Regions from separate parts of the Rossellomorea sp. GAMAL-10_SWC genome, predicted to be linked through region 1. Evidence: a T-box and tRNA genes for the amino acid it is inferred to sense, from the RefSeq annotation. Region 1 holds a T-box; the other holds one or more tRNA genes.
The links. The T-box of region 1 lies ahead of serS (serine--tRNA ligase). A T-box ahead of a tRNA ligase gene usually reads a tRNA of that ligase, here a tRNA-Ser.
Positions count from the first base shown of each region.

Region 2: it has a tRNA-Ser gene. The T-box ahead of serS (serine--tRNA ligase) is inferred to sense a tRNA for this amino acid. The anticodon was not compared.

Region 1 covers NZ_CP144911.1:4,334,965-4,350,848, forward strand. The annotation lists gene V5E38_RS21120 (LytR/AlgR family response regulator transcription factor) at 1-50, shown strand, start outside; gene cstA (carbon starvation CstA family protein) at 186-1,979, shown strand; gene serS (serine--tRNA ligase) at 2,031-3,305, opposite strand; T-box leader at 3,373-3,598, opposite strand; gene pdxT (pyridoxal 5'-phosphate synthase glutaminase subunit PdxT) at 3,649-4,236, opposite strand; gene pdxS (pyridoxal 5'-phosphate synthase lyase subunit PdxS) at 4,249-5,133, opposite strand; gene V5E38_RS21145 (serine hydrolase) at 5,267-6,532, opposite strand; gene guaB (IMP dehydrogenase) at 6,708-8,171, opposite strand; gene V5E38_RS21155 (YaaC family protein) at 8,287-9,246, shown strand; rRNA gene rrf (5S ribosomal RNA) at 9,288-9,403, opposite strand; rRNA gene V5E38_RS21165 (23S ribosomal RNA) at 9,459-12,396, opposite strand; rRNA gene V5E38_RS21170 (16S ribosomal RNA) at 12,550-14,099, opposite strand; gene V5E38_RS21175 (HAMP domain-containing sensor histidine kinase) at 14,414-15,481, opposite strand; gene V5E38_RS21180 (MtrA family response regulator transcription factor) at 15,478-15,884, opposite strand, start outside.
Region 2 covers NZ_CP144911.1:2,693,044-2,708,927, forward strand. The annotation lists gene pstB (phosphate ABC transporter ATP-binding protein) at 1-224, opposite strand, end outside; gene V5E38_RS13410 (peptidoglycan D,D-transpeptidase FtsI family protein) at 483-2,651, opposite strand; gene V5E38_RS13415 (MFS transporter) at 2,754-3,971, opposite strand; gene V5E38_RS13420 (superoxide dismutase) at 4,088-4,696, opposite strand; tRNA gene V5E38_RS13425 (tRNA-Ser) at 4,932-5,021, opposite strand; tRNA gene V5E38_RS13430 (tRNA-Met) at 5,034-5,110, opposite strand; tRNA gene V5E38_RS13435 (tRNA-Asn) at 5,123-5,197, opposite strand; gene V5E38_RS13440 (DUF1189 domain-containing protein) at 5,511-6,269, shown strand; gene yqfZ (protein YqfZ) at 6,388-6,720, shown strand; gene ispG (flavodoxin/ferredoxin-dependent (E)-4-hydroxy-3-methylbut-2-enyl-diphosphate synthase) at 6,838-7,938, shown strand; gene V5E38_RS13455 (sulfate/molybdate ABC transporter ATP-binding protein) at 7,993-9,075, opposite strand; gene cysW (sulfate ABC transporter permease) at 9,087-9,968, opposite strand; gene cysT (sulfate ABC transporter permease subunit CysT) at 9,971-10,801, opposite strand; gene V5E38_RS13470 (sulfate ABC transporter substrate-binding protein) at 10,909-11,961, opposite strand; gene V5E38_RS13475 (arylamine N-acetyltransferase family protein) at 12,397-13,161, shown strand; gene V5E38_RS13480 (hypothetical protein) at 13,247-13,378, shown strand; gene V5E38_RS13485 (M20/M25/M40 family metallo-hydrolase) at 13,416-15,026, opposite strand; gene V5E38_RS13490 (hypothetical protein) at 15,251-15,706, opposite strand.

The DNA.
Region 1 (15,884 bases):
CCGTTAGCCGGACATACACAAAAGAGCTAAAACAACTTTTTAATTTATAAAGCTTGTATTTCAATAATCCATTCATGCTTCTCAACCTGTTTTTATTGCATCTTACATTGAAAATTCAAAATTTTAATTTTCATAAAGTAAAATGAATGTAAATAAAAAGAAACAGGGGAGGCTTATTAATTAAAATGAATGCGGTTACAATTGTTATTGCTTCTATGTGTATTTTGATGATTGCATATCGTCTATACGGAACATTTATGGCTGTGAAGGTACTTAAGTTAAATGATTCTATACCTACTCCAGCTCACGAGTTAAATGATGGTAAGGATTATGTTCCTACTAACAAATGGGTAACATTCGGTCATCACTTTGCTGCAATCGCAGCAGCTGGCCCTCTAGTTGGTCCAATTTTAGCCGCTCAATTTGGGTACCTTCCAGGTCTGTTATGGCTTTTAATAGGTGCTGTAATCGGCGGAGCAGTGCATGATGCTGTTGTGTTATATGCTTCGATGAGAAAGAAAGGAAAGACGCTATCAGAAGTAGCAAAAGAAGAGCTTGGACCTGTTGCAGGCTTCTGTACGGGACTAGCTATGCTTTTCATTATTACAATTACAATGGCCGGTCTTTCAATGGTTGTTCTACATGCGCTTGAAAATAATCCATGGGGGACATTTGCAGTTGGAATCACAATACCAATTGCGATGGGGGTTGGTCTACTTTATAAAAAAACTGGCAATTTAAAATTAGCTTCAACAATTGGATTTATTTTATTAATGGTTGGAGTCTTTATGGGACCGACTATACAAGAAACTGCTATTGGTGATTTTTTAACATTTGATACGAGAACTTTGGCAATTATACTACCTATCTATGCGTTTTTTGCTGCTGCTTTGCCAGTATGGCTCTTACTGGCACCTCGTGACTATTTAAGTAGCTTTATGAAAATCGGTGTCTTTATTGCACTCATTATTGGGGTATTTATTATTAATCCATCCATCCAATTTCCGACTGTAACTAAATTTGTTAACGGCGGGGGACCCATTTTAGCTGGTCCAGTTTGGCCCTTTATTTCAATTACAATTGCATGTGGAGCAATCTCAGGTTTTCATGCATTTGTGGGCTCTGGAACAACTCCAAAAATGCTTGATCGATGGACCGATATAAAGGTCGTAGGATTTGGTGCAATGCTAGTTGAATGTTTAGTAGGTATTATGGCTTTAATCGCTGCTACCGCACTTCAGCCTGCAGACTACTTTGCAATTAACTCTACTCCAGAAGTATTTAAAACGTTAGGAATGAATGTTGTCCACTTACCGGAACTTAGTAAAGAAATTGGATTAAGTTTAGAAGGACGTACTGGTGGAGCTGTTACCTTGGCGGTTGGTATGACCTACATATTTACATCTATCCCATGGTTTAGTCACTTAGCATCATATTTCTTCCAGTTTGTTGTTATGTTCGAAGCCGTATTTATTTTAACAGCAATTGACGCTGGAACTCGAGTAGCACGATATTTAATTCAAGATTTCTTTGGTGAATATTATAAACCATTGAAGAAAACAGATTGGATACCAGGATCAATTTTTGCTAGTGCACTAGCATGCTTTATGTGGGGGTATCTCTTATTTTCAGGGGATATTGGATCAATCTGGGCACTATTTGGAGTATCTAATCAATTAATGGCTTCTATTGGATTAATCATAGGGGCAACAGTGCTATTAAAGATAGCTGATAAACGTTGGTATATGCTTACTTGTTTGATTCCTCTTGCCTACCTATTTATCACTGTAAATTATGCAGGATACTGGATGATCAAAAATGTGTATCTAAACCATAATGCAGCCGGTTATAGTATGTTAAATGGTGTCTTATCTATCATTATGTTAGTTTTAGGTGTCGTTATTTTAATTTCAGCCATTAAAAAATGGATGGAATTGTGGAACACACATAATTATAAAATTAATGTTAAAACGATCTAAACAAAAAGCAGATGGACCTGAGAATCACTTCTCAAATACCATCTGCTTTTTTTATTTAATTACTTCTTTTCCACCCATATACGGACGAAGAACTTCAGGAATAATAACTGAGCCATCTGCTTGTTGGTAGTTTTCTAAAATTGCAGAAACCGTACGTCCAATTGCAAGACCAGAGCCGTTTAATGTATGAACAAATTCTGGTTTTCCTTTTGGATCACGTCTAAAGCGTATATTCGCTCTTCTTGCTTGGAATGCCTCAAAGTTACTACAAGAAGAAATTTCTTTGTATGCATCATAGCTTGGTAACCAAACTTCAATGTCATACGTTTTTGCAGAAGAAAATCCAATATCTCCAGCACATAATGTAATGACACGGTATGGTAGTCCTAATAATTGAAGAACTTTTTCTGCTTGACCTGTTAATTTTTCTAACTCAATATATGAATCTTCAGGTTTTACAAAGCGCACTAGTTCAACTTTATTAAATTGATGCTGGCGAATTAGTCCACGTGTATCACGACCGGCAGAACCTGCCTCAGAACGGAAACACGCGCTATATGCCGTATATGCAATCGGTAATTGTGCAGCATCAAGAATTTCGTCACGGTGATAGTTTGTTACAGGTACTTCTGCAGTAGGTACTAAGAAAAAGTCTTCTTTCTCAATACGGAATGCGTCTTCTTCAAATTTTGGTAATTGACCTGTACCGATCATGCTAGCACGATTTACAAGGTTCGGAGGTAATACTTCAGTGTACCCATGCTCCTCTGTATGAAGATCTAACATAAAGCTGATTAAAGCACGTTCAAGTCTAGCCCCTAAGCCTTTATAGAAAGTAAAACGACTACCAGTAACTTTTGCTCCACGTTCGAAGTCTAAAATGTCTAAATCAACACCTAAGTCCCAATGTGCCTTTGGTTCAAAATCAAATGTACGAACTTCACCTATTCTACGAATTTCAACATTATCGTCTTCTGTTAATCCCACTGGTACTGAATCACTAACTAAGTTTGGAATTGTAAATAAAATAGCATCTAGTTGTTCTTCTAAAGTTCTAATCTCTTCATCTAGAGCTTTAATTTTATCCCCAACTTCTCTCATCTCAACAATTAGTGCTTCTGCATCTTTTTTCTCACGCTTTAATACACTGATTTCTTGGCTAACTTCATTACGTCGGCTTTTTAAGCCTTCCACCTGAACAAGTAATTCTCTACGGTTTAAATCTAAGTCTTCAAATTTTTCGATATAGCTTATATCGCCACCACGTAACTGAAGCTTTGCTTTAACATCTTCAAAATTACTACGTAATAATTTAATGTCTAACATTTTAAATTCCTCCTATTCTTTTATTGTCTAAAGGATAAAAATAAATACAAAAAAGCCCTCATCCCATAAAAGGGACGAGAGCTACCCGCGTTGCCACCCTAATTGAAGAATTAATAAATAATCCTTCCACCTTAGTATAGTTAACGGACTATAGTACCGGGGTTACTTACTAGCTGTACAGCATTCCGTAACCCACTCAAGAATGGATTCACAAGTCTTCATTATCGGTTTGCACCAACCACCGACTCTCTATAAATTTAGAACCTGCTACTATTTTCTTTCATCGCTTTAAACAATTTAAATTATATAATAATTTACTATAAGCTTTTACTTTTTTCAATAGTTACATACTTAAATTTGCACTTTTTTCCTTAACCATCTCTACAAAGTAACTCATAAAACGGTAATCATTCGTTAATTCCGGATGGAAAGATGCTGCTAACATGTGATTTTGTCTAACTGCTACAATATTACCATCATGTTCCGCAATAACCTCTGCATCACCTGATACTGAACGAATAAATGGTGCTCTGATAAATACAGCTGGGTAGTCTTCACATACACCTTTAATTGGAATGTTTACTTCAAAACTATCCACTTGTCTACCATAAGCATTACGTTCAGCTACCATATCCATAACTCCTAGATGCACCGTGTCATCATTTGCAATCACTTTCGAAAGTAAGATCATGCCTGCACATGTACCAAATGCTGGTAAACCATTTTCGATTTTCTCTTTTAACGGTTCTAATAACCCAACGTGGTCAAGCAACTTACGCATTGCAGTGCTCTCACCACCAGGTAATACAATACCATCAAGTCCATCTAAATGTTCTACACGTTTCACGATAACAGCTTCAGCACCACATGCTTTAATTGCATTTATATGTTCTTGAACTGCACCTTGTAATGCTAATACACCTATTTTCATAAAATCACCAACTTAAATGCTACGATCTTGCATACGATCTGCTGCAGCAAGTTGTCTCATATCGATACCTTTCATAGCAGGACCTAAGTTTTTAGAAAGGTTAGCGATTAATTCATAATCTTGATAGTGAGTAGTAGCTTGTACAATCGCACGAGCAAATTTCTCAGGGTTTTCTGATTTGAAGATACCAGATCCTACGAATACACCGTCAGCCCCTAATTCCATCATTAAAGCTGCGTCTGCAGGTGTTGCTACGCCGCCAGCAGCGAAGTTAACAACTGGTAAACGACCAAGCTCTTTAATTTGAAGTAATAATTCGAATGGAGCGCCAAGGTTTTTAGCTTCAACCATTAATTCATCACGAGATAAACCAACTACTTTGCGGATTTCTCCGTTAATTTGGCGTAAGTGACGTACTGCTTCTACAATGTTTCCAGTACCTGGCTCACCTTTTGTACGTAGCATAGATGCGCCTTCACCAATACGACGAAGTGCTTCACCTAAGTTACGGCAACCACAAACGAATGGAACAGTGTAATCTGATTTATTAATATGGAAGATATCATCTGCTGGAGATAATACTTCACTCTCATCGATGTAATCTACTCCCATTGCTTCTAAAACACGCGCTTCAACGATATGTCCAATACGAGCTTTAGCCATTACAGGAATACTAACAGCGTTAAGAATTTCCTCAGTAATACTTGTATCAGCCATACGAGCTACTCCACCAGCTGCACGAATGTCAGATGGTACCTTTTCTAATGCCATTACTGCTACTGCACCAGCAGCTTCTGCAATTTTAGCTTGCTCAGCATTTACTACGTCCATAATAACGCCGCCTTTTTGCATTTCTGCCATGCCGCGTTTTACACGTTCTGTTCCTGTTAAATTCATTGTTATGCCCCTCCATTATTAAAGCTTACTTGGTAACATTTTAGTATTTCTCTTCCCCTAGTTAAAGTTACCTTACTTTTATTTTACTGAAAAAATGACAACTTAACAATTACTGATATGTTTATATAGAAATTTATTTAAATAAACCACCAATTCCGCTTATGATACTATCCCATAAATTTCCAAAAAATGATCCAATTCCTCTAAATGATAATACTAACCAATTTGCTTTATCAACACTTTTATCAACTACTAAATCGTACGATTGATTATTAGTATTGATAAATCCTAAATCTTCATTCTTTGAAGATTTAACCACAATTTGTCCAACCTTTGTTCCTTTTTTAATCGGAGCTATAATATTTCCATCTTTATCAATTGATTTACCTGATAATTGGACTGTTGCTTTATAATTTTTAGCTTCGCCGCGTTTTATAGCTAAAGTAACATCGTCTTTTGCTACTACTTTTACGTCATTATCTTTACCTTTAACTACTTTTACTGTTTTATTACCTTTTACTGTTTGACCTTTTGATACCAATGTAACTTTTTCGAAGTTACTGAAACCATAATCCATTAATTTGGCCGTTTCACTAAATCTTGAGTTATAAGAATTTGCCCCCATTACAACTGTAATATAACGTTGACCATCTCTTTTAGCAGTTCCAGTAAAACAGAAGCCAGCTGAATCTGTTGAACCCGTTTTTAATCCATCCATACCTGGGTATTGAAATACTAACCCTGGTAACATCCAGTTCCAGTTATCCATTTTTACTGGATACTTGCCACCTTCTTGGAATGTTTTCTTTGGAATTGAAGAAGTTTGAAGTACTTCAGGATATGTTTTGATTAGATTATAAGCTAATTTTGCAACACCGTTTGCTGACATAATATTTTCATCAGTAAGGGAAGTTCCCTCTGGTTGCATACCTTGTAAGTCTTTATTTACTAAACCAGTAGCATTAACAAATTTAACGTCTCCTAGATCTAGTTTCTTTGCTTTATCGTTCATTAATTGGACGAAGTTTTTCTCAGATCCACCAATTTTTTCTGCTAGTGCAATTGTCGCACCATTTGCTGAATAAATAGCAGCTGCTTCATATAGTTCTCTTACTGTATATTGACCACCTAATTCAAGTGGTACATTAGATAATCCTGTGTTTTGAGAGATTTTATGAGCATAATCAGAAACAGTTACTTTATCGTCCCAAGAGATTTTTCCATTTTTTACAGCTTCATTAACTAGATATTCTGTCATCATTTTTGACATACTTGCAATCGGTAATGGAGCTTTTGAATTTTTTTCATATAATATTTTCCCTGAATTTGCATCAACTAAAATTGCAGCTTTAGCTTTAATGTCTAATACGTCCTCTGCAGCAGCCGGTCGTAAATTCATTGGGATGATTATAGTTATCGCTAATGCTATTACGATTAATTTCGTTAGTATTTTCTTTCCAATCACTGTTTTACCTCCAACCTTTAATCTCACTTGTACATTTTAACACAATTATTTCCCAAAAAATAGGCAACTACAATTTCTTGTAATTGCCCTAGGTACATTGCTTAAATTATTATAGTGAGTAATTTGGTGCTTCTTTTGTAATATGAACATCGTGTGGATGACTTTCACGTAATCCAGCACCAGACATACGAATAAACTGTGCGTTATCTCTTAATTCATTTAATGTAGCAGTACCACAGTAACCCATACCAGCTCTAATTCCACCAATTAGTTGGTGAACTGTATCAGCTAATGGGCCTTTATATGGAACACGTCCTTCTATACCTTCAGGAACTAGTTTTTTATTACCTTCTTGGAAATAACGATCTTTACTTCCTCTTTCCATTGCTCCAACAGAACCCATACCACGGTATACTTTAAATTGTCTACCTTGGAAGATTTCTGTTTCACCTGGGCTTTCTTGTACACCAGCAAACATACTTCCTAACATAACTACATGTCCACCAGCTGCAAGGGCTTTAACGATATCACCAGAGTACTTAATACCGCCATCAGCAATAATAGGAACTCCGTACTCTCTAGCAACAGAAGCACAGTCATAAACCGCTGTTAGTTGAGGAACACCTACTCCAGCAACAACTCGAGTTGTACAGATAGAACCTGGTCCAATACCAACTTTAACGATATCTGCTCCAGCTTCAATAAGTTCTTTTGTTGCTTCACCTGTTGCAACATTACCTGCGATGATTGCTAATTCTGGGAATCTACTTCTAATTTCTTTTACTTTTTCAATAACGCCTTTAGAGTGACCATGTGCTGTATCAATTACAATTACATCTACATTAGCTTTCACTAATAACTCTACTCTTTGCAGTGCATCTTTTGTTACTCCTACAGCTGCACCTACAAGTAATCGTCCTTGTTGATCTTTCGCTGAGTTTGGAAACTCGATTACTTTTTCGATATCCTTAATTGTAATTAGGCCCTTTAAAGTACCGTCTTCATTAACTAGGGGTAGCTTTTCGATTTTATGTTTTTGAAGAATTTTTTCTGCTTCTGCAAGTGTAGTTCCAACAGGAGCAGTTACAAGATTTTCTTTTGTCATAACATCTGAAATAACAATTGAATAATCTTGAATAAAACGCAAATCACGATTTGTTAAAATACCTACTAATTTTCGATTCTCCGTATCATTTACGATTGGTACACCTGAAATACGATATTTACCCATTAAATATTCAGCGTCTGCAACTTTATGAGATGGTGTTAAGAAGAATGGATCATCAATTACACCACTTTCAGAACGCTTTACTTTGTCTACCTGTTCAGCTTGCTCTTCAATTGACATATTTTTGTGGATAATACCTAGTCCACCTTGTCTAGCCATTGCAATGGCCATATCTGCTTCTGTAACTGTATCCATCCCTGCGCTGATTAATGGAATATTTAATTGAATTTTTTCAGTTAATCTCACACTCACATCAACTTGATTTGGAAGTACTTCAGATTTCGCTGGAACTAGTAATACATCATCAAAAGTAAGTCCTTCTTTTACGAATTTTGATTCCCACATAAAAAAGCCCCCCTATACACGTATAAATATTATTAGTAGATTAACAATAGGATAAAACACTGTCAAGGAAGTCAAATTATGTTTAAATATTCAGTTAATAAGGAGTTCCTCTCTTATGTTATATTCGTATAGTAATGTATGGGATGAGCTATGTTATTTTAGCTCTGCGCAATATTCAAAAAGCTATCTTCAAACAAAATATGAACGAACTAATTTCAAGGAACAAAAATCAAAGGCTTTCCGTAATGCTTATCCATTTTTATATTACATTGAGCATGGGAAAAGTTATTTTCATGCAGCTCAAAATTCGCAAATTAATGTAAAACCTACATTACTGTTTTATGGGCTTGTACAATTATTAAAGGCTTGCATCCTCACCGTGGATCCTGATTATCCGAGTACCACCGCAATCCTGGCTCATGGTGTTACCTCAAGAAAAATAAAAAAAGTAGGATACTCTTTTGTTGATGACGAAGTTAAAATCCAAAAAAATGGATTATTTACTCATGCTTCTAAAGTATTATTTAATCTAAATAATTTAGAAAACGAAAAATTTACAATGCTTCAGCTTTTACAATCAATACCGGAATTAAATAAGGTCCTTAAAATTACCAAAAAAGGAAACTTATTTCTTCCAACTACAGTTGATCATGATGTAATCACTCTACCTGAACAAATTTTGTCATCTTATCATTTTACTTCAGAACGTTTTATTTCATTTCTTCAATCAAAGCAAGCTTCAATAGATATTGTAATTGTTGAACAGAATCAAAAGCAAATTAAAATTAAGTCAAATTTTCCTGATAAAATTTTAAGTAAAGCACCATTTTATTTTAATATATTAAATCAAAATTATTTTATAAAATCACAAAAGGAAGCGCTTTTATTATTACCTGAAATTCTATACCACTATCTACTTTTATATAACTTGAGTATGATTTGTCGATATGAAACTGACTGGTGGTGTGAACTTTTACAGACTTATTCTACTGATGATTATCCTTTAATAAACCAATTTTTAACAACAACAGAACAAAAAATTCCTTATTTAATTCATCGTTTTTTAACTACATAATAAACCAAAAAACATCAGCCGAATAGCTGATGTTTTTCGTTACCAGGCGACGTTCTACTCTCACAGGGGGAAACCCCCAACTACCATCGACGCAAAAGAGCTTAACTGCCGTGTTCGGTATGGGAACGGGTGTGACCTCTTTGCCATAATCACCTGATTTATAGAGTTGTACTTCGTACCCTCAAAACTAGATAATGTCATTATCAAACTTGTTAGTTAAGTCCTCGACCGATTAGTATCAGTCAGCTCCACGTGTCACCACGCTTCCACCTCTGACCTATCAACCTGATCGTCTCTCAGGGGTCTTACTAGCTTAACGCTATGGGAAATCTCATCTTGAGGGGGGCTTCATGCTTAGATGCTTTCAGCACTTATCCCTTCCACACATAGCTACCCAGCCATGCTCTTGGCAGAACAACTGGTACACCAGCGGTGTGTCCATCCCGGTCCTCTCGTACTAAGGACAGCTCCTCTCAAATTTCCTGCGCCCACGACGGATAGGGACCGAACTGTCTCACGACGTTCTGAACCCAGCTCGCGTACCGCTTTAATGGGCGAACAGCCCAACCCTTGGGACCGACTACAGCCCCAGGATGCGATGAGCCGACATCGAGGTGCCAAACCTCCCCGTCGATGTGGACTCTTGGGGGAGATAAGCCTGTTATCCCCGGGGTAGCTTTTATCCGTTGAGCGATGGCCCTTCCATGCGGAACCACCGGATCACTAAGCCCGACTTTCGTCCCTGCTCGACTTGTAGGTCTCGCAGTCAAGCTCCCTTATGCCTTTACACTCTTCGAATGATTTCCAACCATTCTGAGGGAACCTTTGGGCGCCTCCGTTACTCTTTAGGAGGCGACCGCCCCAGTCAAACTGCCCACCTGACACTGTCTCCGAGCCGGATCACGGCTCTAGGTTAGAATTTCAATACAGCCAGGGTAGTATCCCACCGACGCCTCCACCGAAGCTAGCGCTCCGGCTTCTCAGGCTCCTACCTATCCTGTACAAGCTGTACCAAAATTCAATATCAAGCTGCAGTAAAGCTCCACGGGGTCTTTCCGTCCTGTCGCGGGTAACCTGCATCTTCACAGGTACTATAATTTCACCGAGTCTATGGTTGAGACAGTGCCCAAATCGTTACGCCTTTCGTGCGGGTCGGAACTTACCCGACAAGGAATTTCGCTACCTTAGGACCGTTATAGTTACGGCCGCCGTTTACTGGGGCTTCAATTCAGAGCTTCTCCCGTAAGGGATAACCCCTCCTCTTAACCTTCCAGCACCGGGCAGGCGTCAGCCCCTATACTTCGCCTTGCGGCTTCGCAGAGACCTGTGTTTTTGCTAAACAGTCGCTTGGGCCTTTTCACTGCGGCTCTCCCGGGCATACACCCAAAAGAGCACCCCTTCTCCCGAAGTTACGGGGTCATTTTGCCGAGTTCCTTAACCATAGTTCTCTCGCTCACCTTAGGATTCTCTCCTCGCCTACCTGTGTCGGTTTGCGGTACAGGCACCTATTTCCTCGCTAGAAGCTTTTCTTGGCAGCGTAGAATCAGGAACTTCGGTACTATATTTCCCTCGCCATCACAACTCAGCCTTATGATGTGCGGATTTGCCTACACATCAGCCTAATTGCTTGGACGCGCATATCCAGCAGCGCGCTTACCCTATCTTTCTGCGTCCCTCCATTGCTCAAACGGAAATGAGGTGGTACAGGAATATCAACCTGTTGTCCATCGCCTACGCCTGTCGGCCTCGGCTTAGGTCCTGACTAACCCTGGGAGGACGAGCCTTCCCCAGGAAACCTTAGGCATACGGTGGACGGGATTCTCACCCGTCTTTCGCTACTCATACCGGCATTCTCACTTCTAAGCGCTCCACCAGTCCTTACGATCTAGCTTCAACGCCCTTAGAACGCTCCCCTACCACTGATACCATACGGTATCAATCCGCAGCTTCGGTGATACGTTTAGCCCCGTTACATTTTCGGCGCAGAGTCACTCGACCAGTGAGCTATTACGCACTCTTTAAATGGTGGCTGCTTCTAAGCCAACATCCTGGTTGTCTAAGCAACTCCACATCCTTTTCCACTTAACGTATACTTTGGGACCTTAGCTGGCGGTCTGGGCTGTTTCCCTCTTGACCACGGATCTTATCACTCGTAGTCTGACTCCTATGGATAAGTCATTGGCATTCGGAGTTTGACTGAATTCGGTAACCCGTTGGGGGCCCCTAGTCCAATCAGTGCTCTACCTCCAAGACTCTAACACATAAGGCTAGCCCTAAAGCTATTTCGGGGAGAACCAGCTATCTCCGAGTTCGATTGGAATTTCTCCGCTACCCACACCTCATCCCCGCACTTTTCAACGTGCGTGGGTTCGGACCTCCATTCAGTGTTACCTGAACTTCATCCTGGACATGGGTAGATCACTCGGTTTCGGGTCTACGACCACGTACTATATCGCCCTATTCAGACTCGCTTTCGCTGCGGCTCCGTCTCTTCAACTTAACCTTGCACGGGATCGTAACTCGCCGGTTCATTCTACAAAAGGCACGCCATCACTCGTTAACGAGCTCTGACTATTTGTAAGCACACGGTTTCAGGTTCTCTTTCACTCCCCTTCCGGGGTGCTTTTCACCTTTCCCTCACGGTACTGGTTCACTATCGGTCACTAGGTAGTATTTAGCCTTGGGAGATGGTCCTCCCAGATTCCGACGGAATTTCACGTGTTCCGCCGTACTCAGGATCCACTCAAGAGGGAACGAGGTTTCAACTACAGGGTTTTTACCTTCTTTGACGGACCTTTCCAGGTCGCTTCATTTACCCCGTTCCTTTGTAACTCCGTATAGAGTGTCCTACAACCCCAAGAGGCAAGCCTCTTGGTTTGGGCTATCTTCCGTTTCGCTCGCCGCTACTCAGGAAATCGCTATTGCTTTCTATTCCTCCAGGTACTTAGATGTTTCAGTTCCCTGGGTCTGTCCTCAGTACCCTATGTCTTCAGGTAAAGATACTACTCCATTACGAGTAGTGGGTTTCCCCATTCGGAAATCTCCGGATCAAAGCTTACTTACAGCTCCCCGAAGCATATCGGTGTTAGTCCCGTCCTTCATCGACTCCTAGTGCCAAGGCATCCACCGTGCGCCCTTTCTAACTTAACTAATTTTAAAACTAATTGAATTAAACTTACGCAGTTTAATGAATGACATTATCTAGTTTTCAAGGTACAAAGTTGAGAGTGAACTCTCAAAACTAAACAAAACAATGAAGAAACATTTTCATACATGAACCATCGGTTCATGATGTCTCCATAGAAAGGAGGTGATCCAGCCGCACCTTCCGATACGGCTACCTTGTTACGACTTCACCCCAATCATCTGTCCCACCTTAGGCGGCTGGCCCCTAAAAGGTTACCCCACCGACTTCGGGTGTTACAAACTCTCGTGGTGTGACGGGCGGTGTGTACAAGGCCCGGGAACGTATTCACCGCGGCATGCTGATCCGCGATTACTAGTGATTCCGGCTTCATGTAGGCGAGTTGCAGCCTACAATCCGAACTGAGAATAGTTTTATGGGATTAGCTCCACCTCGCGGTCTTGCAACCCTTTGTACTATCCATTGTAGCACGTGTGTAGCCCAGGTCATAAGGGGCATGATGATTTGACGTCATCCCCACCTTCCTCCGGTTTGTCACCGGCAGTCACCTTAGAGTGCCCAACTAAATGCTGGCAACTAAGATCAAGGGTTGCGCTCGTTGCGGGACTTAACCCAACATCTCACGACACGAGCTGACGACAACCATGCACCACCTGTCACTCTGTCCCCGAAGGGAAAGCCCTATCTCTAGGGTTGTCAGAGGATGTCAAGACCTGGTAAGGTTCTTCGCGTTGCTTCGAATTAAACCACATGCTCCACCACTTGTGCGGGCCCCCGTCAATTCCTTTGAGTTTCAGTCTTGCGACCGTACTCCCCAGGCGGAGTGCTTAATGCGTTAACTTCAGCACTAAAGGGCGGAAACCCTCTAACACTTAGCACTCATCGTTTACAGCGTGGACTACCAGGGTATCTAATCCTGTTTGCTCCCCACGCTTTCGCGCCTCAGCGTCAGTTACAGACCAGAAAGTCGCCTTCGCCACTGGTGTTCCTCCAAATCTCTACGCATTTCACCGCTACACTTGGAATTCCACTTTCCTCTTCTGCACTCAAGTTTCCCAGTTTCCAATGACCCTCCCCGGTTGAGCCGGGGGCTTTCACATCAGACTTAAGAAACCGCCTGCGCGCGCTTTACGCCCAATAATTCCGGACAACGCTTGCCACCTACGTATTACCGCGGCTGCTGGCACGTAGTTAGCCGTGGCTTTCTGGTTAGGTACCGTCAAGATGCCAGCTTATTCAACTAGCACTTATTCTTCCCTAACAACAGAGCTTTACGACCCGAAGGCCTTCATCGCTCACGCGGCGTTGCTCCGTCAGACTTTCGTCCATTGCGGAAGATTCCCTACTGCTGCCTCCCGTAGGAGTCTGGGCCGTGTCTCAGTCCCAGTGTGGCCGATCACCCTCTCAGGTCGGCTACGCATCGTCGCCTTGGTGAGCCGTTACCTCACCAACTAGCTAATGCGCCGCGGGCCCATCTTAAAGTGATAGCCGAAGCCATCTTTCAATAAAGGAACAGGAGTTCCTTTATATCATCCGGTATTAGCTCCGGTTTCCCGAAGTTATCCCAGTCTTACAGGTAGGTTGCCCACGTGTTACTCACCCGTCCGCCGCTAACTAACGGGAGCAAGCTCCCATTAGTCCGCTCGACTTGCATGTATTAGGCACGCCGCCAGCGTTCGTCCTGAGCCAGGATCAAACTCTCCATAAAAGTTAAGTTTAAATCTTGTATTGCTCAAAAAACTAATAATTGACGTTTACTTCATGTTTTGTTTAGTTTTCAAAGTTCATTTTGTCGCTTATCTCTTAGCGACTTATATAATAATAACATATTTAAGTTTGTTTGGTCAACAACTTTTTTATATTATTTTCTTGCCTCATTTATTGGTTTAATGTGACAACGTTTAATAATATACCATTAATCTTTTTTGATTGCAATAACTTTATAATAAAAAGATCATATTTCTCATTATAGCAAAAGAATAGTTAACTTTACTAAACGCTATTTTCTATAATGAAAAACAATTACTCCGCCTTTATAGGTAATTCTACTACAAATAGTGAGCCTTTACCGATCTCACTTTTTACATATACTATCCCTTTGTGCATATCAACAATTTTCTTTACGATTGATAAACCCAATCCATTTCCGCCGGTTGTTCTGTCTCTTGATTTATCTGCTTTATAAAATCTTTCAAATATATGCACTTGATCTTCTTCAGAAATACCAATTCCAGTATCTTGAATTTGTATAACTACCTTGTCATTATCTTGTATAGCAGATATAAATATATCACCATCGTTAGAAGTAAACTTTATACTGTTTGTAATTAAATTCATCCAAACCTGATTCAAAAGAGCTTCGTCTCCAATAAAGTCAATTTTACCAAGGTCAACATGCATATTGATATTTTTTTCCAATATCTGAGGTTCGCAGCTTAACAATGAGTACATAAGTTGGCTATTTAATGAAAAACTGTTCTTTTCTATTGGCTGGTTTTGTGATTCTAGAGAAGTTAGCTTTAGTAGATTATCACTTAGCTTCGATAATCTTGTACTTTCATACTCAATTATATTTAAATATTGCTTTCGCTCTTCTAATGGTAAACTTTCATTTTGCAAGACTCTAGCAAAACCTTTAATAGATGTTAAAGGCGATTGAATTTCATGTGAAACGTTAGAAATAAACTCTTGTCGCATGTTTTCCATTTGATCTAAATTTTTGGCCATATTGTTAAAGCTATCTATTATCTGTCCTATTTCACCACCAAATGCATTCCTGAATTTTTCAAGATCCACCGATACGTTAAACTCACCTCTTGAAATACTTCTAATTGCCTGCATAATTTCTTTTACCATTTTCATTTGCTTTGGATGATGAAACATTCTACCAAACACAGCTCCTCCGAGCATTAATAATAGAAAGGTTAAAAAAGTATTTATGATTCGTTTCGTTAAATCTGATAAATTAGTGAGATGATGTTCATATAAGTAAATAGTAGAATAGTGAACAATTACGCTTCCGATCGTTATTGCAGTCGTTAATAATAATGTAGCCCCAATAACATCTCTAATTTTTTTTAATACTTTCATTTCAATAACTCCATTCGATACCCTAATCCCCATACAGTCGAAATTTTAAAACCAAATTCTTTCTCGGGAAATCTTTCCCTCAATCGCTTTATATGAACATCTACAGTTCTTTCATCCCCTGCATAATCGAATCCCCAAATGTTTTCAATTAATTGTTCTCTGGAATAAGTCCTACCTAAAGAGCTTGCTAAAGTAAATAAAAGTTCTAACTCTTTCAATGGCATATTGATTACTTCATTTTCATTTAGAACTTTGTAATTACCGTGGTCTATTACTAAACTTCCTATTTGAACAATTTTAGATGAAGATATTTTTGATCTTCTTAATAAAGCTTTTACCCGAACAACCAATTCGACTGGTTCAAACGGTTTTACAATATAGTCGTCGGTCCCTAATTTAAACC
Region 2 (15,884 bases), 1.6 Mb from region 1:
TTTAACGTTTTTAAATAGGTCGATTTACCACAACCACTGGGTCCAATAATCGCAGTAACCTCATTCTCATAAATGCTTAAATTTATATTTTTTAATGCTTTATCTTGTCCATACCATAAATTTAAATCTTGAGTATCATATACAATTGATTTTTTCACGTTTGTATTTGTCTCTTCAATATCATCATTTTTAGTAAAATTCTCTCTATTTAATGTCATTGTCATAACTTTCGATCCCCTCTCATCCTAAAGGAAGCATTCTATTTTTGATATATAAAATATTAACTAAACAATAGATAAACTTTATAATCGTTAAAATTCATTAGTACTTACATGAATAATCATATTCTCAAACTATTAAACCTGTTTTAACCGAATGTAAAGATTATGTAAATAAGTTCAGAAGGTGAAGGAAGGGTGTAGGAAGGGTGTAGAAATAGAGTTTTCCAAAAAAAAAAGAGAAGGGTTTAATCCCTTCTCTTCTTATTGATTTTTATTTTGAGTGTCTTGATTATCTTGACTACCTTGATTGTCTTGCATATCTAAATTATCTTTTGGTTCGTCATTATAAATTGATTGTCTATCTTTTTTCAATTTAAAATATTCATCCATAATATCTCGGCCAATGTATTTATTTACTGGCGCTTGGTCAGTTTGTAACCAAGGAACTACTACGACAAAGGCAATTTCAGGATTGTCATATGGAGCATAACCCATCAATGTTTCATTATAAGTTTTTTGTGGCCCATTGTATTTTTTACGATCTGGACCGTCGTATACAGATTGGGCTGTACCTGTTTTACCGGCTATTTTATAATCTACGCCTGTGAAGTATTTGTGAGCAGTACCACCAGTTTCATTATAGACTTTGATTAAACCTTGTTTAACATGATCGATGTATGATTGTTTCATATCAATACGGTTTAATACTTTAGGTTTAATTTCTTGTCTAATGACTCCACTATCTTCGCCGATTGAAGGTTGTCTTAATTCTTTCGCAACATGTGGTTGAATTCTGTAACCTCCATTTGCGATTGTAGAAACATATTGAGCTAATTGTAGTGGTGTATAAGTATCATACTGTCCAATCGCCATATCTAGTAGGAAACCTGGGCTTTTGTCTACACCTTTAAATCCAATTGCTTCATTTGGTAAATCAATTCCAGTTTTAACACCTAGACCGAATTGGCTGAAACTATTTCGGAATGTATCAAACGCTTTTACATCGATATCTAAAGGCCTATTCTCAACGTAATGTGCATGTCCAATAGCCATAGCCGTGCGGAACATATAAACGTTTGAAGAATATTTTAAGGCATCTAAATCATTAATCCATCCGAAGTTTTTATATGACGCTTTTACTGGAGTACCTGCAATTTTAATCGGAGTATCGAATTGCCTTTGTCCTGGAGTAATTGCCCCAGTTTGATAACCAGTTAAAAGAGTTGCACCTTTTACTGTTGAACCCATCTCATAAGATGAAGTAACATTTCCAGTTGCGTAATCTACAACTTTATTTTTTCCTGTCTTTTTGTCTTTAACAATTTGCTTTCCTGACATTGCTAATACTTCACCCGTTTTCGGGTTAATCATCGTAACAAATGCACGGTCCAAATATCGACCATTTGAAGTTGCTTTAGCTTTTAAGAGCTCTCTTTTTACAATTTCATCAACTTTACCTTGAAGTTCAATATCAATTGATAGTACTAAATCACTTCCAGGTTCCCCTTCTGTAATCACTTTCGTATCCACAACATTTCCATTCGAATCAATAACATTTTGTGCCTTACCTTTTGTACCACGTAAAACATCTTCATATTGCTTTTCAATATAACTTTTTCCTACACGATCATTACGGTCATAACCACGTGCTAAATAATAATCGACATTTTGAGCAGGTAATCCTTCTTTTTCAGAAGTAATATTACCTAAAATTGTTCGGAACGTATCACCATAAACATATTTTCTTTCCCAATTTGTCGTTACATCTACACCTGGAAGCTGATCTAAATGTTCACTAACTGTTGCATATTCTTTTTCAGTAACGCCCTCACTTTTAATTGTTTGTGGAGTTAGTGCATAACCAGCACTCATTTGTTTGTAAATTGCAAGTATCTGTAAGTCATTTGCACTAAGTGAATTAATATTATCTGCTGTAATTTTATCAATCTGTAAGTTATAGTAAGCTTTATTGTAAGCAGCGTCATCATCTTTATTTTGAGCTTTTAGTGTTTTATCCTCTTCTTTTGATACTAATTTTTTTGCATCTTCAGGATTTGTTAATAACCAATAATCTTTTTTATCTCGTTCAGTTATTTTATTAGTTGGCATCTTTAGATAACTTTTTAATTTTGTAGCCATTGTTAATAACTCGCCTGAAGTTGTCCCTTTTTTTCTTGTATACGTAATTGTACGCAAAGGCGTATTATCTACGACAACCTTTCCGTTACGATCTAAAATTTTTCCCCTTGGTACAGCTTGGTCGACGGTCATATTTTCTGTACGCTCTAATTCTAATTTATAGTCTTCACCTTTAACAATTTGTACGACACCTAGTCTTAGAATTAAAAAAGAAAATAAGACAAACACAAGAAAAAATAGTGTATTCAGTCGTGTTGGTAGTGTGATTTTATATTTCTTAGGCTTATTCATTTTTTCTCCTCTTTTTTCTACAATTACTAATTCTACATATTAATATTTTAATGATTCGGAAAAGGAATCACTGCTAAGTTTTTGACAATTTAGTGACAATACTTAAGCATGCTTATATTCTAATTTCCTCATTACGAAATAGACCAAAAAGTGTCCTGCACCAAATAAACACATTAATAATGGAATAAATTGTTCTGGTTGGAATAGTGATGTACATACAATGAAAACGGCAATAGAAAACATTCTACCGCTATTTAAATACACTTCACGTATAACGATGTATTCCACTCTATATTCCCTGGCCTTATACGATTTTCCTATTATATCATATGTTAAAGATAAGTAAGGTACTAAAATGATTGGATATGCCAAAGAAATTATTGCACCGTAAATGATTAATAAAGGAAATGAAACTTTAAAAGCGATTACAAAAACAGCACAAAATAGTAAAAAACCACCAATAAATATAGCTTTCATTCTAAAATTTTCTTTAATAATTCTTGTAACAATATAATAGGTAATAAAGCTAATTAACGATGTAATTAATCCGTATTTCCCTAATGCAAATTCACTTCCTGTCGATAAGAAAATATAAATTGAAATAACAAACATAAAAATCCCTTCACGAATCCCCTGAAAGAAATTAGCATATGTTACTCTCCGCCAATTATCATTTAATTTTCTTTCTTGAATGACGCGCTTAATATTGAACTCACTATCAAGTTCCCGTCTAACTAAGAAGCAACTTAAGACCACTGCACATATAAATAAAATAACTGCAGCAAGAAACACAAAATGATAACCTTTATTTCCAATCATTGAAGAAATAATCGCTCCAGCTATAAATGGGCCAAGCATTCCCGTGAACGAATTAATTAGCCCTAAAAAACCATTAAAAAATTGTCTAGTTTCAGGTTCTGTAACTTCAAACGTTAATAAGTTAAACGCTAAGTAGTAACAGCCATTTCCTATTCCTAAAATCGCTCCAATTAATATTGTTGCTAATAATGTCTTCGTTTCAAATAGTAAAACGACTATGTAGAATATTGCCAAAAACGAAATACCCGCTCTTAAAATGACAACTCGATCAATGGTTTTAGCTAATCTACCTGCTATTACGAATGTAAAAGCTTGAAAAAATGCGATCGAAAATTGGTACGAAGCAATTGGTAAATAATTATTTGATTGCTTCCACAAATAAACATTTACAAATGTGCTAGATAAAGCTGTCGCTAGAGTAAACAATCCACCGACACTTAGTAAAAGTATTAAATCTTTATTTAAATCTACGTCACCTATTAAAAATTTCCACTTACTCATCATAAACTCTCCTTTGTCTCATGAACTAGTTTTCCGAGTAAATGAAAATTTATCCTTTTTTAAACATAAAAAAAAACACTACTTAAATAAATTAAGTAGTGTTCATTTTTTATAAATTATTTAGCAGCTTGGTATAATTCTTCTACTTTTTCCCAGTTTACTACATTCCAGAATGCACCAACGTAGTCAGGGCGTTTGTTTTGGTAGTTTAAGTAGTAAGCATGCTCCCATACATCTAAACCTAAGATAGGCGTTTTGCCTTCCATTAAAGGTGAATCTTGGTTAGCTGTGCTTGTCACTTCTAACTCACCATTGTTTACTACTAACCAAGCCCAACCAGAACCAAAACGAGTCAATGCAGCTTGAGTGAAAGCAGCTTTAAGCTCATCTAAGCTACCGAATTTAGCGTTAATTGCTTCAGCAACTTCACCAACTGGAGTGCCAGTGCCTTCTGGAGTTAATAAAGTCCAGAATAAGCTATGGTTAGCATGACCACCACCATTGTTACGTACAGCTGTACGGATACCTTCTGGAAGTGCATCTAAGTTTGAAATTAATTCTTCAATTGAAGAAGCAGCTACTTCTTTACCTTCTAAAGCAGCGTTTAAGTTTGTTACATATGTATTGTGGTGACGAGTGTGGTGAATATTCATTGTTTCTTTATCAAAGTGTGGCTCTAATGCATCATAAGCATAAGGTAATTGTGGTAATTCAAATTTTGACATTTTTTATTTCCTCCCAAAGATAATAGTGAATTTCAATTTAAAGTTATCAAATATACTGAAAGATTTCAATAGTAATGCTTGAGAAAAGGGAAAGAAAGTAAAAAAGATTAATTTTTGGAAGAAAATTATTTAAGCGATGTGGATCAGAAAAGATATAAAATCTTCTTAGATTAATTTATAAACCAAAAACGAAAAAAGTCTTCAACATGATAGTTGAAGACTTTTTCACTAATTAAGGAGTAAGAGGGATTCGAACCCCCGCGGGCTGTTACACCCCTGTCGGTTTTCAAGACCGATCCCTTCAGCCGGACTTGGGTATTACTCCATAATAAAATATTGGTAGCGGCGGAGGGAGTCGAACCCACGACCTCACGGGTATGAACCGTACGCTCTAGCCAGCTGAGCTACACCGCCAAACTATATAAATGGCTCCGCAGGTAGGATTCGAACCTACGACCACTCGGTTAACAGCCGAGTGCTCTACCACTGAGCTACTGCGGAATAATTCCTGTTGTCCTTAAGACAATATTTAATTTATCATGTTTTGAACTAGACGTCAACACTTTTTATTTTTTTTTGATTATTAATTTATATTAACTATTTTTTAGTGAAAATAAATTGTTTTATCGAGATGTAAAGCCAAACTTAAATACGATCCTAAAACCATTGTCTTCCTCTTCTTATTTGCTCTTATCATTTTAATTAAAGTTTAATATTCAATTACAAAAAAAAGATTATAATATACAAAATAGCCCGAAAGCTACATAATAAATTTCGGGAAGTGAAATAACATTAAATAAGAAAGGATGAGTTTATGAATATATTTAAACAATTTTGGTTTAGTTTATACTCTCCAAAAACAATATCAAGATATAGACTCCAAAAAATCGGTAAAACAATCATTTTTCTTTTCCTACTAGCAATTTTATATACTCTTCCTGGATTCTTTTCATTAGTAAAAGATGTGAAGCTTCAGGTCAATAATGTTTCTGATCTGCTTAAAGATAATATTCAATCAATTACTTTAACCAAAGGATCAATAACAATAAACGACAATACGCCATTCGAACGAAATATCGGCGAGTATAAATATGCTTTTTATCCAAAGGAAACAGTTATACCTACAAAATTAAAAAATGAACAGTATGCATTTGTTGTATTAAAAAATAGAATAATAATGAAAAATGAAAAAGGCGAACAAGATTTCCCTTACCCTTCATTAAAATCAAGAGTAATAAATAAAGCGGACGTTTCAAAATTTATTGAAAATATAAAAGAAGCACTTCCAGTAGTCTTAATCGCGTTATTTTTCTTATTTTATTTAGGTTATAGTATCTCTATATTTATAATTGCTACATTATTAGCGTTTATAGCATCTTTATTTAAGTCGACTAAGCACTTGCCTTTTAGACAACGCTTTGCAATTGTTTCGTATAGTTTAACACTACCTACTGTTCTCTATTTATTGCTAGGATTATTGAAAGTAAATATTTCATTCCAAACGTTAATTTTTATAATATTAACAGTTGCTATGTACACATTAACAATTAAAAATTTACCATCTAAAAAATAATGTTTACTGAAGTGTGTTTCACACTTCTTTTTTTTTGCTAAAATATTTATTAGTCCAAGCTCCTAGTAGGAATATTCGTTGTGGACAAGCATATAGTCTACAAAAGGAGTGATGATTAATGAAAAAAATAGCTTTTTTACTAGGTTCTTTATTGCTTGCTTATATAATATTCTTTGACCTTCAAGTAGGGACGATCCCAACTAAACATATTGCTACTGTGGCAAAAGCAACAAAATCAGAAACAAAAGAAACCTCACTTCCAAAATATGAAAAAATTCAAGTCAAAAACGGTGACACTGTTTTAGGAATTATCGAAAACCTTAACCCTGATTTTAACCAGCCAATTAGCCAAATTACAAAAGATTTTAGTGCATTAAACAATGGACTTTTACCTACTAAAATTCAAAGTGGAAAATCATATAAATTCCCAATTTACTCTTCACAAAAATAAAATTTGTGATATATTTCTTTAGAACCAGTTGATAAAATGAGTAATCATGAAGAAAATATGATAATGTAGATTTATACAAAATAGAAATAAAGTTATTTTTGAAGGAGCGAGTTACTCGTGAACGAAATTACACATAGAAGTAAAACACGTGCAGTTAAAGTAGGTAATGTAGTTGTTGGTGGAGCAAATGAAATTTCAATCCAAAGTATGACAACGACAAAAACACACGATGTTGAAGCAACAGTTGCAGAAATTAAACGACTTGAAGAAGCTGGATGTCAGATTGTTCGAGTTGCAGTACCAGACGAAAGAGCTGCAAATGCAATCGCTGATATTAAAAAACAAATTAACATACCACTTGTTGCAGATATACACTTTGATTATAAATTAGCCTTAAAAGCAATTGAAGGCGGAGTAGATAAAATAAGAATTAATCCAGGTAATATTGGTCGTAAGGAAAAAGTTGAAGCAGTAGTAAATGCTGCTAAAGCTAAAGGAATTCCGATTCGTATCGGTGTTAATGCTGGTTCATTAGAAAAACGAATCTTAGAGAAGTATGGCTACCCAACTGCTGATGGAATGGTTGAAAGTGCATTACATCACATTAAAATTCTTGAGGATTTAGATTTCCATGACATCATCGTATCGATGAAAGCATCTGATGTAAACCTAGCAATTGAGGCATATGAAAAAGCTTCAAAAGCATTCAATTATCCTTTACATTTAGGTATTACTGAATCAGGTACATTGTTTGCTGGTACAGTTAAAAGTGCCGCTGGTTTAGGTGCAATCATTAGTAAAGGGATCGGAAATACAATGCGTATCTCATTAAGCGCAGATCCAGTTGAAGAAGTAAAAGTTGCAAGAGAATTACTTAAATCTTTCGGTTTATCTTCAAACGCTGCGACATTAATTTCTTGCCCTACATGTGGTCGAATCGAAATTGACTTAATTAGTATTGCGAATGATATTGAAGAGTACATCTCAACATTAAAAGTACCAATTAAGGTTGCCGTACTTGGATGTGCAGTAAACGGTCCTGGTGAAGCACGCGAAGCAGACATCGGTATTGCTGGAGCTCGTGGTGAAGGATTACTTTTCCGTCATGGGGAAATCGTACGTAAAGTACCTGAAGCAACAATGGTTGAAGAACTAAAACGTGAAATCGACATCATTGCCAAAGAAAAACTAGCTGAACTAGAAGCAGCAAAAGGTTAATCAAAAAAGGTTAAGGACACTGCTCCTTAACCTTTTTATTTTTTTCTTATCTTGTCAAATCGAATAATCTTGAGGAATAAATACCTTCAATTCATTAGGACGGACAAAAACCCTTTCTCCAAGTTGAATATTTAGTTCGTAAAATAATTCGTTCATGAGTTCAATTTCAACATAATCATTTGTATCTTCCCGTAGGACTTCCACATATACGATAGGTCCTACAGCATGAATATGGGTTACGATTGCACTGATCGAAGTTTGATTTGTTTCAAATTTTTCGATTGTAATTTGATGAGGTCGAACATATCCCGTAACCTCTTTATGTTCTTTATGTTCTTGTTCAACTAATTCTGGTAATGGAATTTCTAATCCTCCACTTATTAAACTCCCCTTATTTATCCTTCCATGAAATAAATTTACTTTGCCAAGAAAATCATAAACAAACGGACTTGCTGGCGTATGGTATACTTCCTCAGGTGTTCCGATTTGTTCAATCGTCCCGCCATTCATAATGACAACTCGATCTGCAACTTCAAGTGCTTCCTCTTGATCATGTGTTACAAATATACTCGTAATATGAATTTCATCATGGAGTTTACGTAACCATCTTCTTAAATCCTTTCGAACTTTTGCATCTAATGCCCCAAATGGTTCATCTAATAATAAAACACTTGGTTCAACAGCTAATGCTCTAGCTAATGCAACACGCTGTCTTTGTCCACCTGATAATTGAGAAGGAAATCGATTTGCAAAGCTTTCTAATTTTACTAAAGATAGTAATTCCATTACTTTCTCATTAATTTTTCGTTTTAACGGACGTGTTGCTCTTGGTCTAACCTTCAAACCAAAAGCAATATTTTCAAAAACCGTCATGTGCTGAAATAAAGCATAATGCTGGAATACAAATCCTACATTTCTTTCTTTTACCTGCACATTTGCTACATCCTGATCTTCAAAAAATATTTCACCCAAATCTGGATTTTCTAAACCGGCAATTATACGCAGCAATGTTGTTTTACCCGATCCGGAGGGACCTAATAAAGCAACCAATTCCCCTTTTTTTATATTTAAATCAATTCCTTTTAAGGCAGTTTCATTTTCATAACTTTTTATTACATTTGAAACTTTAATTGACATACAATCCGCTCCTATTGTTTTTCTTCCTTTAGAACTTTCCATTCAATTATATTTTTAATAACTAATGTCAGAATCGCAAAAATGGACATGAGTGACGCAACTGTATATGCTTGAGGAAAATGGTACTCATTATATAAATTTTCAATATGAAGTGGCATAGTAATTGTTTCTCCGCGAATATGTCCAGATACAACTGATACAGCACCAAATTCTCCAACCGCTCTTGCATTGCATAATATTACACCATACAATAGTCCCCATTTAATTTTCGGAAGTGTCACCTTCCAAAAAATATGCCATCCATTCGCACCCAAAGTAAGTGCAGCCTCTTCTTCAGCACTCCCTGTAGCCTGCATAACCGCAATTAATTCTTTCGCTACAAAAGGCAATGTGACAAAAATTGTTGCTAGAACAATTCCTGGGGTTGAAAAAATGATTTTCAAATTATGTTCCTTTAACCAACCACCAAAAACCCCATTATTGGGACTAAATAATAGAACAAATAAAAATCCAGCTACAATTGGCGACACTGCAAAAGGTAGTTCAATTAACGTTACTAATATATTTTTTCCTTTAAAATTAAATTTCGTTGTAGCCCAAGCAATTGAAACGCCAAAAATCGCATTAAGTGGTAACGTAATAATCGTTACCAAAAAAGTCAATTTAATTGCTGCTAATGTCTCATCATTTACAATCGCTTCTTTATAAACTCCAAAACCATCTTGTAAAGCCTTTATAAAAATTGAAACTAATGGAAGAAATAAAAATATCGCTAAAAAAAGTATGACAATACTAATTAAAATGATTGGAAACGTATTGCCGTTCAATTTTGCTTTTTTCTCAGTACTAACATTAACTTCTATTTTTCTTTCAATCTTAAATTCTCTTTCCATTCTTAACCCTTACCCCCTTGAATAAAAGCACGATTTGCGTATCTTTGAAAAATACTAATGATCAATAAGAGTAAGAAAGAAGTTACTAGTAACACAACTGCAAGTGCAGTTGCACCCGAGTAATCATATTGTTCTAATTTTGTCATTATTAACAAGGGTGTAATTTCAGTCTTCATTGGCATATTTCCCGAAATAAACACGACAGACCCATACTCACCTAAAGATCTTGCGAAAGCTAAAGAAAATCCAGTCAATAATGCTGGTAAAATCCCTGGAAAAATTACCTTCCAAAAAATTTGAAAACGGTTTGCACCTAGACTTGCCGCTGCTTCCTCAACATCTTTTTGAAAATTTTCAAGAACAGGTTGAACCATTCTAACTACAAATGGTAACCCGATAAATGTAAGAGCTACAATAATCCCGAGTGGTGTATAAGCAATTTTGAAAGAGAAAAATCTTCCAACCCAACCTTCAGGAGAATACAATGTTGTTAAAGTAATACCAGCAACTGCAGTCGGTAATGCAAAAGGTAAATCAATGAATGCATCTACAATTCGTTTTCCAGGAAAACGATAACGAACAAGCACCCAAGCTACTAATAAACCAAAAACTGCGTTAATAATCGCCGCAATAAAGGCAGTTCCAAAACTAACTTTATAAGACATTAGTACTCTATGTTCGCTAACAATTTTTATAAATTTTGACCAACCTATATCGAAAGAATGTAAGAACAGCATCGATACTGGCAGAAAAATAAAAAAACTTATATATAATATTGAAAATCCAAAGGTTAATCCAAATCCAGGTAGGATTCTTTTCCGCTTCTTAAACAAATTATGTCAATCCTCCTTAAAATAAAAATCAAATAAAGAAGACTTGGCTTAAGCGCTAGTAAAACGCCCAATAAAGTCCAATGTCCTCCTTATTTTCCAATTAGGTATTATTGATAAATTTGGTCAAATACTCCACCATCATCAAAATGCTTCGATTGAGCTTTACTCCATCCACCAAAATCTTTATCAATTGTTAATAATGGCAGGCTAGGATATTGTTCACTATATTTAGCGAGAATCTCTTTATCTCTCGGACGATAATAATTTTCTGCAATGATTTTTTGACCTTCTTTACTATATAGATAAGATAAGTAGGCCTTTGCCACTTCTTCAGTTTTCTTTTCCTTCACATTTTTATCAACAACCGCAACAGGTGGCTCAGCTAGAATACTAATCGAAGGATATACAATATTATATTTCCCCTCACCTAATTCCTTCACTGAAAGTAATGCTTCATTTTCCCATGCAATTAATACATCTCCAATTCCTTTTTCAACAAATGTAGTTGTTGAACCACGTGCGCCAGTATCTAATACTGGAACGTTTTTATATAATTTCTTCATAAACGCTTTTACTTTTTTCTCATCACCATTATATTTTTTGTCTGCATAGCCCCAAGCAGCTAAATAATTCCACCTTGCACCACCCGAAGTTTTTGGATTTGGAGTAATTACTTGAACTCCTTTTTTCGTTAAATCATCCCAATCCTTAATATTTTTCGGATTTCCTTTCCTTACTAAAAATACAATTGTTGATGTATAAGGAGTTGAATTGTATTTAAATTCTTTTTGCCAATTAGGAGATAGTAGTTGTGCCTTTTCATTGATCGAGTCAATATCATATCCAAGAGCTAATGTAACTACATCAGCATCTAAACCGTCGATTACTGCCCTAGCTTGCTTTCCAGAACCACCATGTGACTGTTTAATTGTTACAGTTTGGTTATGTTCTTTTTCCCAATATTTACTGAAAGCTTTATTATAATTTTCATATAATTCACGAGTTGGATCATAAGAAACATTTAACAATTCCACATTTTTATTTGCTGCTTCAGTATTAGTAGCCTTCGATTTATCATCCTTCAAGGTCGCATATAATACTCCCGAAACTGCCAATACAACAACTACCGAGCTAATAATCCATTTCTTTGCCCCCACAATGATCTGCCCCTCTCAATTTCAATTTTCCGATTTTATTTGTACCCATCTCTACACTTCAACACATTAAAATCTCCCCTTTAAGGCACAAATGTAAAGAAAACTTGTCGATTGCCTAGCCTTTTAGGCGAAGGCAGAGACGTAGTTGCACTTATATTCTTATAATTGGCAGTTACACCGAGTACACTTCATCGCCGCCAATTTATCCTTTTTAAAGTACAAAAAGACCCTTAACTAATGAAAATAGTTAAGGGCCTTTGGTCTTCCAATCAGCCATATTGATTTTTTATATAAGCTTAATAATAAACACACTATTCCTATGTGTCAACTATGTTTTTAGATAATTTCAAATTATTTTCCTTTTTATTCACTTTTTATACAATCCTCATTGTATACTCATTATATTTACTATTTACATTACATTTTATGGAGGATTTCATGCTAATCGAGTCATATTTTAAACACATCCGTTTAAATAAAACCCAAACAATTTCATATTCCTCATTAAAACAAATTCATAAGCACCATTTACTTTCAATTCCATTTGAAAATATCGATATTATTTCTCAAATACCGCTCTCAATGAATCCTTCTGAAATTATGAAAAAAATAGCTACAGGTAAGCGTGGTGGGATTTGTTTTGAAACGAATTCATTACTTTTTTCAGTCCTACAGGAATTAGGTTTCAATGTATCTTTTATTTCAACTAAATTTTGGAATGAAGAAAAACAGTGTTGGAATCCCGAATTCTCACATTTATCTATATTAGTAAAAATTGACGAACAAAACTATCTCGCAGACGTAGGAATTGGTGGCGGTTTTTTAAAACCACTCTTGCTTCGTGACCATTATGAATACTCAGATCCAAACGGATCCTATCGAATGATTGAACAAGACGATTCGAATTTCATCCTTCAAAAATTCAATGGAACTTGGAAGGATTTACTATTCATTTCAATTATTCCAAAACAGCTCCAACAATTCGAAGATCAATTTAATTACTTTCAAACTAGTAATGAAACAATTTTCACCCAATATAAAATCGTCAACTTATTAACGAAAGAAGGAAGAATTTCATTATCAGATCACCAATTAAAAGTAACCAAAAATCATAGAATCTGTATAACTGAAATAAAAAGTCAAGATGAGTGGCAATCAATTTTTAATAATCTATTTAATCAAAAAGCAGAAATTAAAGATTAAACGATTTGGCCATGTCTTTAAACTTCTAATAAATTAGTTATTTTTGCACAAATTAACTGTAATCGAAGTGAAGGGAGCAAATAAATTGAAAAATCGCGAAAAGCAAAACAGCATTATAAGAGAAAGAAGAGAAGACGAAATAAATAATATAAATCAGAGCAAACAAAATAACCAACCACTTCCTCAGCCAAAGGATATTGAAGAAATAGAATACTAAAAAAAATAAACCTTCTATATTAGAAGGTTTATTTTTCTTATTTCATTTTACTAATCATATGAATCACTTCTTCTACTATAAAAGGTACTTCTTCAAATGCATTCCTCATATGTAACCTCTCAGTTAACTTATGCGCATCTTTTCCGAACGGTCCGATATTTAACACAGGCGCATTTAATTTTTCCATTAAACTAAAAGGTAGAGTATAACTATCTCCCCATACTGGTGTATTCGACTCGAATGCTGTCCATCCGCCAAGCGAATCACTGTAATTAACATAACTTAAGTCACTTATTCCATTAAAATAGTGAATACGTTTTACGGGTAAATTAAACTGATTACTAGCAAGCTCAGAAGAAAATTGAATACATTTCTCCACTAACTTATCTCCAGTAGAATTTATTGCTGGATAGTAAGGTGGTGCAAATAAAATGATAATAGCAGGTGCAAGCTCCTGACATTCAATCATTAAATTGTCTGCAATTCTAAATGACTTCTCACGATCATCCCATTCATTGTGCGAATGAATTTCTTTTTTAAGGTTCAACACATAATCCTCACCGAGCTTCTTAATAGCATATTGCTGCAAGTCTGTATATTGGATAACTTTTACTTTCCCTACTGGATTTACATTTTGTTTTTTACAAATGTTTTCATATTCAAAACTACATTCTTCAGCAGCTTCTTGTGCTACTTTTTCGAACAAATTAAAAACTTCAGAAGCATTTCTTTTCATTAAAAACACATTGTATAGCGCACATGAACGAAAAGGTGTTTGAGTCGAATACTCTAACCTCAAGTCCTTCTGCTGTAATGTAACAGGTAACGGAGTTTTCTCACCAAAATCAATCTCTTGAAACTCCTCATTCCACTCCATTTTTCTAGTTAAAAAAGATGCAATATATGGAGATGTTATGCCACTTAATGGTTCTCCAGCATGAGTTTCTTTACCATAAAATAATGCGGCTGGCATTATTTTACCTATTGTACCAGAGTAAATATAATACTTTGGATCACCTGGTTCTTGTGAAAATACGGGCTCACCATTTAAAAATAATTTAAAATTCAAATCATATTCTTCCTGAAGATTTACAAGAGTTGAGACAGCGTCACGCATTCCACCCGAATTTACCTCTTCATCAGGAACAGTTAATAATAAAAGATTAATTGGCCATTCCTCAATACTAGCTTTCTCAATAAGACTCATATGCATCGCAAGTCCCATTTTCATATCCATCGAACCACGACCAAATAAATATTCACCAGAATTCAAATCACTTTGAACTTCTTTTGATAATTCATTTAGCCGTTCATGAAAAGCATTTGTTAAATCTTCTGTTTTGGTAGACAAATGTTCAAGCTCACCATATTCTTCTGTATTTACCGTATCAAAATGACTTATAAGACAAATCGTATCTTTTACATCTGGCTTTTTATACAATGCAGTTAAAAATTTACGACCTTTATCTGAATCATGTAACTTCAGTTGATTTGGTAAATCTTTAAAATATTGTAAAGCTGATAGCTTGTTAAATAAATTAATAGGAAATTGCCGTTCCCCATCTGTTAGCGTTATACTTTTCCAGCTTACTAATTCTGATAGTAATGTTTTCAAGTTTTCAGGTGAATTCCATAACATCTTATTCATATCTGTCCCCCATAATCATTCTGTAATTTAAGTTTCGCTATCTCTAATTGGAAATGGGTAATTCAATCAATATCTCACCTATTCTATAAATGTAACTTAATACCTTTTTTAAATAGTAAAAACGTTAAAATAAAAAACCATCTATTTCTAGATGGAAAAATTAATAGCAGTATTTAAACTAGATTGTCAGACTGATTACAAGTGCTTGGCAAGCAGTTTGACGTTTAATATTGCGCTCCATTTATATTCCACACAATAAAAGTACACACAAAAATTAGTCCAAAAAAGAACATTAAAATAAATCCCGATAATTTTGCTAACCCTTTTTCTTCTTTTATAATTGCTACTACACCAGTAATTAAGCTCGCAAAAAGACAAATATAATAAATATAAAATGATATAACCTTTATTGTATTTAAAGTTTCGATTGTAAATGCAAAAATCGCACTAATTAAACTACCTAAAACAAAGAAGTATGCTAATTTACCGATTTTTTGACTAAACTTAATTACTCCATTTGTTATAATTCCAAAACAACTAATTAGCGAAAGCCAAAAAATCCCTTCTAAGATTCTTCTACTAACAATTGGCAATGAGTTCGCAAAATGTCCTATAAATGAAATAAATATAACAAACAATAATATGAAGACATTTCTTCTATATTTTTTGAGCTCCTGCAAACCACTCAGCCTCCTAGGCTATAAGTTTATTAAACATCTTGCCCTAATGCATACTATTCAACAATCGAGGTAATTCCCCTCTATTTAACGGATAAAATAACAAATAAAAAAAGAACAAAAGTTCCCGTTTTATGTCGAAAAACTTTGAAATAGTCAATATCGCAAACGTATGTTCTTT